DNA from 2 places in the Klebsiella sp. HN106 genome. Region 1 is predicted to be linked to the other one. Evidence: predicted binding sites of a transcription regulator. Region 1 holds the regulator's gene; the other holds the start of a gene.
The links. Region 1 encodes PhoB, which activates phosphate uptake and scavenging genes when phosphate is short. Its sites were predicted from a motif close to CTGTCATAAAACTGNCNNAT; they were not measured.

Region 2: the regulator PhoB is predicted to act here: its motif matches at 2,467-2,486, upstream of glpT (glycerol-3-phosphate transporter).

The regions. Positions count from the first base shown of each region.
Region 1 covers NZ_JBLURD010000002.1:865,735-870,923, forward strand. The annotation lists gene brnQ (branched-chain amino acid transporter carrier protein BrnQ) at 1-1,177, opposite strand, end outside; gene phoR (phosphate regulon sensor histidine kinase PhoR) at 1,596-2,885, opposite strand; gene phoB (phosphate response regulator transcription factor PhoB) at 2,907-3,596, opposite strand; gene sbcD (exonuclease subunit SbcD) at 3,901-5,103, shown strand; gene sbcC (exonuclease subunit SbcC) at 5,100-5,189, shown strand, end outside.
Region 2 covers NZ_JBLURD010000004.1:318,548-323,736, reverse strand. The annotation lists gene glpQ (glycerophosphodiester phosphodiesterase) at 1-983, opposite strand, end outside; gene glpT (glycerol-3-phosphate transporter) at 993-2,339, opposite strand; gene glpA (anaerobic glycerol-3-phosphate dehydrogenase subunit A) at 2,611-4,233, shown strand; gene glpB (glycerol-3-phosphate dehydrogenase subunit GlpB) at 4,223-5,189, shown strand, end outside.

The DNA of each region.
Region 1 (5,189 bases):
CAAACGCCGACGCTTTAATGCCGTCAATGATACCAAACATCAGGCTGATAAACATTGCCGGGGCAATAACGCGGGACGAATTATGCCACCAACTACGGGTAAAGCTTAATACCACGAGTGCGATACACGGCGGATAGATAGCCGTCAGCACCGGAATCGAAATCTGAATCAGGTGGCTCAGGCCAAGGTTGGAAACCGCCATCGAAAACAGGCCAAGGATAAAGACCAGCGTACGATAGGAGAACGGCAGATACTGGGCAAAAAACTCCGCACAGGCGCAGGTCAGGCCTACCGCCGTCACCAGGCAAGCGATGAAGATCAGCGCTGCCAGCAGGAAGCTCCCCGCGCCGCCGAAGGTGTGCTGGACATAAGCGTGCAGAATCGCCGCGCCGTTAGCGGACTGCTCCACCAGCGTGCCGCTATCGGAACCTAAACGGAACAACGCCAGATACAGCAACGTCAGGCCCACGCCGGCCATCAGGCCAGCCCAGACGGTGTAACGGGTCAGCAGGCGGGCTTCGGTCACGCCGCGAGAACGCGCCGCGTTGACAATCACGATCCCAAAGACCATCGCCCCAAGGGTGTCCATGGTCAGATAGCCGTTGACGAAGCCGTTGGAGAATGGCGCGGTACGGTAGGCTTCCATCGCGTGGCTCAGCGGACCGGCTGGCCAGACGATCGCCGCAACGGCGAGAATAATCAGAGCGATGATTTTCAACGGCGCGAGGAAATTCCCGACGGTGTCCAGCAGCTTGCCCGGATAGAGCGAAACGAGGATCACCAGGGCAAAATAGATAACGCTGTAAATCAGCAGCGGCAGCGGGCCGTCGCCGGTCAGCGGAGCAATCCCCACTTCAAAAGAGACGGTGGCGGTACGCGGAGTCGCAAACAGCGGCCCAACGGCAAGGTAGCAGACCACCGCCAGCAGGATACCGGCAACTTTACCAATCGGCGTGCTCAGGCTCTCTACGCCGCCGCCGACTTTCGCCAGCGCCACAACCGTTAGCACCGGCAGACCCACGGCGGTAATCAGAAAGCCAATAGCCGCGGTCCAGACGTGTTCGCCGGCCTGCAAGCCAACCATCGGAGGAAAGATAATATTGCCTGCGCCGACGAACAGCGCGAAGGTCATAAAGCCCAACGCAATGATGTCGCGAGATTTTAACTGATGGGTCATAAATTCATTACAGCCTGTGGATGTGGTGTTGTAAAAACGGATAAATACCGCGCCTTTCCCCTGGGGATGATACAGCGGCCATTGTCAGTAAACTCAGCGGGATATGCTCCCAAAGCGGCGTGGAAAAGAATTGTTTTTTGAATTACCACGCAAAAACAGTCTGTCTGCGACCGTAGGGGGGCAATTTAAACGCTTATAACGTTTTAAAGCAAGGAGGGATCGCAAAAGCAGATGATTATGCTGACTCTATTTTAATGCGTAGAATTATTTACCTGATGGATGGAAAACATCTGGCTTATCATGCGAACAAAAAAGCAGCTAACGTTCGTTAATTACTCAACTTCGATTTTACTGCAAACGAAAATGACCAGCCGAAGCTGGTCATTGGCAAGTTATGCTGACACCCACATGCAGGCGTTCAATTTTTGGCAATTAAACGTTCCGGTAGCAGGAAGCTAAAGCGGGTGCCTTTACCCAGCGTACTCTCAATTTCGAGGCGGCTATCGTGATGGCTGACCGCATGTTTGACAATCGCCAGCCCCAGACCGCTGCCGCCGGTCTGTCTCGAGCGCGCTTTATCCACCCGATAGAAACGCTCGGTCAGGCGCGGAATATGTTCCGGCGCGATGCCCGGCCCGTTATCTTCGACGCTGAACATTGCCCCGTGCGGCGCTCGCTGCCAGCTTACGGTAATATCCGTTCCCGGCGGCGTATGATTGATCGCGTTATACACCAGGTTGGAAATCGCGCTGCGCAGCTGTTCTTCATTACCCAGCACTTTCAGCGATTCATCAACCGAAAAATGCAGCGCATGCTTCTGCTGGCTTAGCGTTTGCGCTTCGCGCTCAACGACCCGCAGCATCATCGGCACATCGATTTTATCGTTCATCGCCAGGACCGGCGCGGCTTCGATTCGCGACAGCGTCAGCAATTGTTTCACCAGGCCTTCCATTCGCTGAGTTTGCTCGCGCATGGTGTGCAACGCTTTTTCGCGCGTCCCCCCTTCCAGCACCTGCTCCTGCATCATCTCCAGATACCCCTGCAGCACCGTCAGCGGCGTACGCAGCTCATGGCTGACGTTAGCGAAAAAGTTTCTCCGCGCCCCTTCCAGCTGGTGCATCTGCGTAACATCGCGCGCAACCATCAGCAGCTGTTTATCGCTGTAGGGCATCACGCGAATCTCCAGATGGCGGCCGTTATTCAGCACCAGGTTGAGCGGTTTAGAAAAATCCCTGTATTTCAGGTAATTGGCAAATTCAGGATAGCGCAAGAGGTTAAGGATGTTCTGCCCGTTATCGTCAGGCCAGCGTAGATTCAGGATCTGCTGCGCCAGGCCGTTACACCAGAACATCGCGCCTTCTTCGGTGGTCAGCACTACCGCATCCGGCAGAGACTCCGCCCCGCTGCGAAAGCGCTTAATCAGGTTGCCCAGCTCACGGCGACGCTTTTTATTACGCATCTGCATTTGATGCAGTCCGTACAGCAGCGGCTCCCAGCTGCCGCTACCCGGCGGAGGCGTCATGCTGCGGTCAACCCACAGCCACCATGACAGGCGCATCAGATTCCAGAAATGCCAGATAAGAAGACCGGTCACTGCCGCCAATAAAAACCACGGCAGATGACCTAAAAACGCCCCGAGGATCAGGGCCGGGATACAACACAAGAAAAGCTCAAGCGCCAGCCTTTTCCATGACAGCCGTTCCAGCACGGTTCACACTCCTGTCAACATTCAGAATCGGGCGGAGAAACGATATCCCGTACCGCGAACCGTTTGTACCATCCGGTCATGGCCGCTATGTTCCAGCGCTTTGCGCAGACGGCGAATATGCACGTCTACCGTTCTGTCTTCAACATAAACGTTGGTTCCCCAGACGTGATTCAGCAGCTGTTCGCGGCTATAAACCCGTTCCGGGTGGGTCATAAAGAAGTGTAATAATTTAAACTCCGTCGGCCCCATATCCAGCGGATTTTCACCGGTCATGACCCGATGCGAAGAGGGGTCCAGGCTCAGCCCCTGCATTTCAATCACCTCTTCCACCGCCATCGGCGAAATGCGCCGCATCACGGCTTTAATTCGCGCCACCAGCTCTTTCGGGGAAAACGGCTTAGTGATGTAGTCATCGGCGCCGGTCTCCAGACCGCGGACGCGATCTTCCTCTTCGCCGCGGGCGGTGAGCATCACCACGGGAATATCGCGGGTCATCGCTTCACGCTTGAGCTGTTTAATAAACTGCAGACCCGACCCACCCGGCAGCATCCAGTCGAGGAGGATCAAATCCGGCCAGGGTTCATTGAGCTGATTAACCGCGCTGTCAAAATCTTCCGCCTCGACGGGCTGAAAGCCGTTTTGCTCCAGAACAAAGCAAACCATCTCGCGGATTGGAGCTTCATCTTCAACGACCAGAATTCTTCTCGCCATTATTTACCCTGTATTTTTTAGCCATCAGTATAGAAGTGCGCGGCCATTATGCGTCAGATTTATGACAGATTTATGAAAAAAATGACCGCCGGATGAACGCGGATTTCGAATTGTGACGCGGACTTATCGCGCCTGAGAGCAGTGTTGTCCCCGTAATAATTCGGCTTGCTTAAAGGCAGCAAGGGCGTAAGTCCCAAAAAAGAGATAACGATGCGACTGGGTGGGCGCGGGTAGCCAACACATAAGCAACTTGAAGGATGACGGGTATATAATGCCGCTTTCGCTTTTACGCTATGGAACAACTATGCGCATCCTTCATACCTCTGACTGGCATCTTGGGCAAAATTTTTACAGCAAAAGTCGCGCCGCCGAACATCAGGCGTTTCTCGACTGGCTGCTGGCCAGCGCGCAGGAATATGACGTCGATGCCATTATTGTCGCGGGCGATATTTTTGATACTGGCTCCCCGCCGAGCTACGCGCGCGAGCTGTATAACCGGTTTGTCGTTCAGCTGCAGCAAACCGGCTGTCGGCTGGTGGTGCTGGCGGGCAACCATGATTCGGTCGCCACCCTCAACGAGTCGCGAGACATTCTTGCGTTCCTGAAAACCACGGTCGTGGCCAATGCCGGCCACGCCCCCTTTATTCTGCCGCTGCGCGACGGTTCGCCGGGGGCGATTTTTTGCCCGGTGCCGTTCCTGCGCCCGCGTGAACTGGTAACCAGCCAGGCCGGGCACTCCAGCGGCGAAAAGCAGCAGCAGCTCCTGAGCGCCATCAGCGACTATTACCAGCAGCAGTACCAGCAGGCCTGCGAACTGCGCGGCGACCGGGCGCTACCGATTATCGCCAGCGGCCATTTAACCACCGTCGGCGCCAGCAAAAGCGACGCGGTGCGCGAAATCTATATCGGTACGCTGGACGCCTTTCCGGCGAGCCGTTTTCCGCCTGCCGACTATATTGCGCTCGGCCATATTCACCGTGCGCAGGTGGTGGGCGGCTGCGAGCATATCCGCTACAGCGGCTCCCCCATCCCGCTGAGCTTTGATGAAACAGGGAAAAATAAAAGCGTCAATCTGGTCACTTTTACCCACGGGCGTCTGGCGGATGTCACGCCGCTTATCGTTCCCGTCACCCAGCCGCTGGCGGTGCTAAAGGGCGATTTCGCCAGCATTAGCGAGCAGCTAAACCAATGGCAGGATAGCGCCCTGCAGCCCGCAGTGTGGCTGGATATCGAAATCACCAGCGACGAATATATGCATGATATCCAGCGTAAAATTCAGGCGCAGACCGAAACGCTGCCGGTGGAAGTCCTGCTGGTGCGCCGCAGTCGCGCCCAGCGCAACCGCATTCTGGCCGGCGCTCAGCGAGAGACCCTCAGCGAACTGCAGGTGGAGGATGTCTTCGCCCGCCGTCTGGCGCTGGAAACGCTGGAAGCCGCGCAGCAGCAGCGCCTGGAACAGCTTTTTAATGAAACGCTGCATAGCCTGAACGGTGAGGATCGCCTGTGAAAATACTCAGCTTACGCCTGAAAAACCTCAATTCACTGAAAGGTGAATGGAAAATTGATTTCACCGCTGAGCCGTTCGCCAGCAAC
Region 2 (5,189 bases), on a different contig from region 1:
TAGAGCTGATTGACGTCGATGGCGTAGTCAGGCAATTGATCCGCGCGAACCGTGTATGGATGTACCTGCATGCCGCTGGCGTGCGCCTCTTTCACCATTGCCGTCAGCTTCACGTCTCCCGGTTTCGAGCCTTCCGCCACCAGCATATGGTAGTCCGGACCAATACCGTCAGCGTACTGGGCGATCTGCGCCATTGCCCCTGGTTTGAACATCCAGTCATAGCTGTAGTTCACCCACTTGCCGTCAGCCTGCCGCTGCTGGGTCTCATTCCAGTCGGTATAGGCGATAAGCTGCACCAGATTGAGATCCATCCCCATTTTCGGCTCCAGCTCATGCTTAATACGCTTGAGCTCGTTGGCGTCAAAGCACTGCAGATACACCTTATCCTGCTTGCCGGTGTAACCATATTCCTTCAGCACTTTCAGCGTGCTGGCGGCAATATCCTTGCCTTCCTGATGGTGGAACCACGGCGCTTTGATTTCCGGGTAGATGCCAATGTTTTTGCCGGTCGAATGGTTTAACCCCTGGACAAACTCAATCTCCTCTTCGAAGGTATGAATGCGGAAATCAGATTTCCCCATCGGGAAGCGACCCGGATAAGTTTGCACGTTCTTGCCATCTTTCGGTTCAAACCCTTCGGTAAACTTCAGCGACTTTATCTCAGCGAGGGTAAAGTCGATAGCGTAGAAGCGGCCATCTTTACGCGCCCGCTGCGGGAAACGCTGGGCCACGTCGGTCACCCGATCCAGATAGTGGTCATGCAGGACCACCAGCCGGTCATCTTTGGTCATCACCAGGTCTTGCTCAAGGTAATCCGCCCCCTGCGCGTAGGCCATCGCTTTCGCCGGCAGGGTATGTTCCGGCAGATAGCCGCTGGCGCCGCGGTGGGCGATAACGATTTTCTCTCCCGCCACGGCGCTGAAGGAGAGCGCCGTGGCGGCCAGCAGCACTCCGCTCATCAGGGTGGTTAATTGACTTTTCATCGCCGCACCTTAACCTTGTTTCATCTGTTGATGGTGGCGTCGTTCACCCAGCATCACGATAATCAGCAGCACAACCGCCAGCACGCTGCCGCCGATCATCACCATAAAGCCGCCGTCCCAGCCGAAGAAATCGACGGTATAGCCAACGATGGCGCTCGCGGCCACGGAACCGCCGAGATAACCGAACAGGCCGGTGAAGCCCGCAGCGGTGCCGGCGGCTTTTTTCGGCGCCAGCTCCAGCGCATGCAGGCCAATCAGCATCACCGGGCCATAAATCAGGAAGCCGATAATAATCATACAGGCCATATCCACGCCCGGGTTACCCGGCGGGTTCAGCCAGTAGACAACGGTGGCGATGGTGACCAGGGTCATAAAGAAGACGCCGGTCGCGCCGCGGTTGCCTTTAAACACTTTATCCGACATCCAGCCGCACAGTAGAGTGCCCGGAATCCCCGCATATTCATAAAGGAAGTAGGCCCAGGAGGATTTATCCAGCGCGAAGTGCTTAACCTCTTTCAGGTACGTTGGCGACCAGTCAAGAATGCCGTAGCGCAGCAGGTAAACAAACACGTTTGCAACGGCGATGTACCACAACAGCTTGTTCGGCAGGATATACTGCATAAAGATCTGCTTTGCGGTCAGCTCCTCTTCATGCTTCTCGCTGTAGTCATCAGGATAATCGTTTTTATACTCTTCGATCGGCGGCAAACCGCAGGACTGCGGAGTATCGCGCATCATCGCGAAGGCGAAAATCGCCAGCAGGATCGCGCCGAAAGCCGGCATATACAGCGCCGCATGCCAGTCGTTAAACCACGCCATTCCCAGCAGGAACAGCAGCGGCGGGATCCCGCCGCCGACGTTATGCGCGCAGTTCCATACCGACACGATACCGCCTCGCTCTTTCTGCGACCACCAATGCACCATCGTACGTCCGCACGGCGGCCAGCCCATCCCCTGGAACCAGCCGCACAGGAACAGCAGAACGAACATCACCATAATGCTGGAGGTCGCCCAAGGGACGAAGCCCATCACCAGCATCACCAGCGCGGCAAGAATCAAGCCTGCCGGTAAAAAAATGCGCGGATTCGAGCGGTCGGAAACCGACCCCATGATGAATTTCGAAAATCCGTAGGCGATGGAGATACCGGAAAGGGCAAAACCGAGGTCGCCACGGGAGAACCCCTGCTCGATAAGGTAGGGCATTGCTAAAGCAAAGTTCTTACGAACCAAATAGTAAGCAGCATATCCGAAGAAAATACCGATAAAGATCTGCCAGCGTAATCGACGATATAAAGGATCGATTTCCGCGGTTGGCAATCGCGCTTTATGCGCTGCGGGTTTAAATATACTTAACATATCAGCCTCCGTGGCCATTGCTGTTCTTCTGACGTCGACGCAAAAAAACGTAATTTATTCACCAACTTCTGATTTGGTCGCGATAGTAGGCAAAGCGTAAATCTAATACTGTGAAATGTCGCACACTTTGTTACAGAAATATGACAGCATTTTCTAATATGCGCACAAAGTCACAACAAACGCTCGAATTGCGCGCAAATATGCTCGAAATCAAACATTAAATGCTGTCGATATGGCTAAATGATGTAAAACGAAAACAGAGGACGGGGAGATGGCCGATAGTCGTGAATATGACGTCATTATTATTGGCGGCGGCGCCACCGGCGCCGGGATCGCGCGCGACTGCGCGCTGCGCGGGCTAAAGGCAGCGCTGGTGGAGCGCTACGATATCGCCACCGGCGCGACTGGCCGCAACCACGGTCTGCTGCATAGCGGCGCGCGCTATGCGGTCACCGATAGCGAATCAGCGCGCGAGTGCATTAGCGAAAACCGTATATTGCGCCGTATCGCCCGCCACTGCATAGAGCCCACCAGCGGCCTGTTTATTACCTTGCCGGAAGATGACCCGGCGTACCAGTACACCTTTATCAGCGCCTGTCAGCAGGCAGGCATCGAAGCCCAGCCGCTAACGCCCGCCGAAGCGCTGCGTATTGAGCCCGCGGTTAACCCGGCGCTGCTCGGCGCGGTACAGGTTCCCGACGGCACCGTCGATCCTTTCCGCCTCACCGCGGCGAATATGCTCGATGCCCGCGAACATGGCGCGACGATCCTCACCGGCTGCGAAGTCACCGGTCTGCTGCGGCAGGGCGATCGCGTCCATGGCGTCGCGATCTACAATCATCAGCGCCGAGAATCGCGCACGCTGCGCGCTCAGGTGGTGGTCAACGCCGCCGGGATTTGGGGGCAGCGCATCGCAGAGTACGCCGACCTGCGCATCGCGATGTTTCCGGCAAAAGGATCTTTGCTGATCCTCGACCACCGCATTAACCGTCAGGTTATCAACCGCTGCCGCAAACCAGCTGACGCCGATATCCTGGTGCCCGGCGATACTATTTCGCTGATTGGCACCACCTCAATGCATATTCCTTATGACGAAATTGACGACAACCGTGTAACCACCGAGGAAGTCGAAACGCTGCTGCGGGAGGGGGAAAAGCTGGCGCCGATCATGGGGCGGACGCGGGTCCTTCGCGCCTATTCCGGTATACGCCCGCTGGTCGCCAGCGATGACGATCCCAGTGGCCGTAGCGTCAGCCGCGGTATCGTGCTGCTCGACCACGCCCGCCGCGACGGTATGGAAGGCTTCATCACCATCACCGGCGGTAAGCTGATGACCTATCGTCTGATGGCGGAGTGGGCCACGGATGCGCTATGCCGCAAGCTCGGAAATACCGCCCCCTGCACGACCGCCGATACGCCGCTGCCCGGTTCGCAGGAACCGGCGGAAGCCACGCTAAGTAAAATCATCTCGTTACCTGCGCCGCTGCGCGGGTCGGCCATCTACCGCCACGGCGATCGCACCCCGGCATGGCTTGGCGATAGCCGCCAGCGCCGTAGCCTGGTCTGCGAATGCGAGGCGGTCACTGCCGGAGAAGTAGAGTACGCGGTTGAAAACCTGGCGGTGAAAAACCTGCTTGACCTGCGCCGCCGTACCCGCGTCGGCATGGGAACCTGTCAGGGCGAACTGTGCGCCTGCCGCGCCGCCGGGCTGCTCGCGCGTTTTAACGTCACCACCTCCGCGCGGTCCCTCACCCAGCTGTCCCAATTTTTGAACGAACGCTGGAAAGGCGTTCAGCCGGTGGCCTGGGGGGATGCGCTGCGCGAAAGCGAGTTTACCCGCTGGGTTTATCTCGGTCTGTGCGGATTAGAAAAGGAGCACCAGGATGAAGTTTGATTGCGCGATTATTGGCGGCGGCCTTGCCGGGCTGCTCTGCGGGCTGGCGCTCAACCAGCGCGGCCTGCGCAGCGTGATTATCAGCCGGGGCCAAAGCGCCCTGCACTTCTCTTCCGCCTCGCTGGATTTGCTCTCGACGCTGCCGAATGGCGAAACCGTCACCGATGTTGCTTACGGTATCGGCCAGTTGGCCCGCCAGCTTCCCGAACACCCTTATGCCAGGCTCGGCGCCGAAAGCGTGATGAATTACGCCCGCCAGGCTCAGGCGCTGTTTGCCGACTGCGGGATTGCCATGCAGGGCGATGCCAGCCAGCCGCATCTGCGCGTGACGCCGCTGGGAATCTTACGCGCGGCCTGGCTTTCTCCGCAGGAAATCGCCACCGCGCCGCTGCCCGTCAGCGGCGTCTGCGTCGTTGGCATCAGCGGGTTCGGCGACTTCCAGCCGCATCTTGCCGCGGCCTCTCTGCACCAGCACGGCGTGACCGCCGTAGCACACGAGATAGAATTACCCCTTCTTGATGTTCTGCGCGATAGCCCATCCGAATTTCGCGCCGCCAATATCGCCCGCCGGCTGGACGATGAAGCGCACTGGCCTGCCCTGCTGGCGGCGCTGCGCCCGCTGGCGCAGCAGCATAATTTACTGATTATGCCCGCCTGCTTCGGCCTCGCCGACGATCGCTTGTACCAGTGGCTGCGGCAGCGTCTGCCCTGCCCGCTGCGCCTGCTGCCTACCCTGCCGCCATCGGTGCCGGGGATGCGCCTGCACGCCCAGCTGCAGCGGCAATTTATCCGCAGCGGCGGGACCTGGCTGACCGGGGATGAAGTCATTGATATCAGCCACCAGGACGGTAGGGTTAACGCGATCTGGACGCGCAATCACGGCGATATTCCGCTGCGCCCGCGCTTCGCTGTGCTGGCCAGCGGCAGCTTTTTCAGCAACGGGCTGGTCGCCGAAC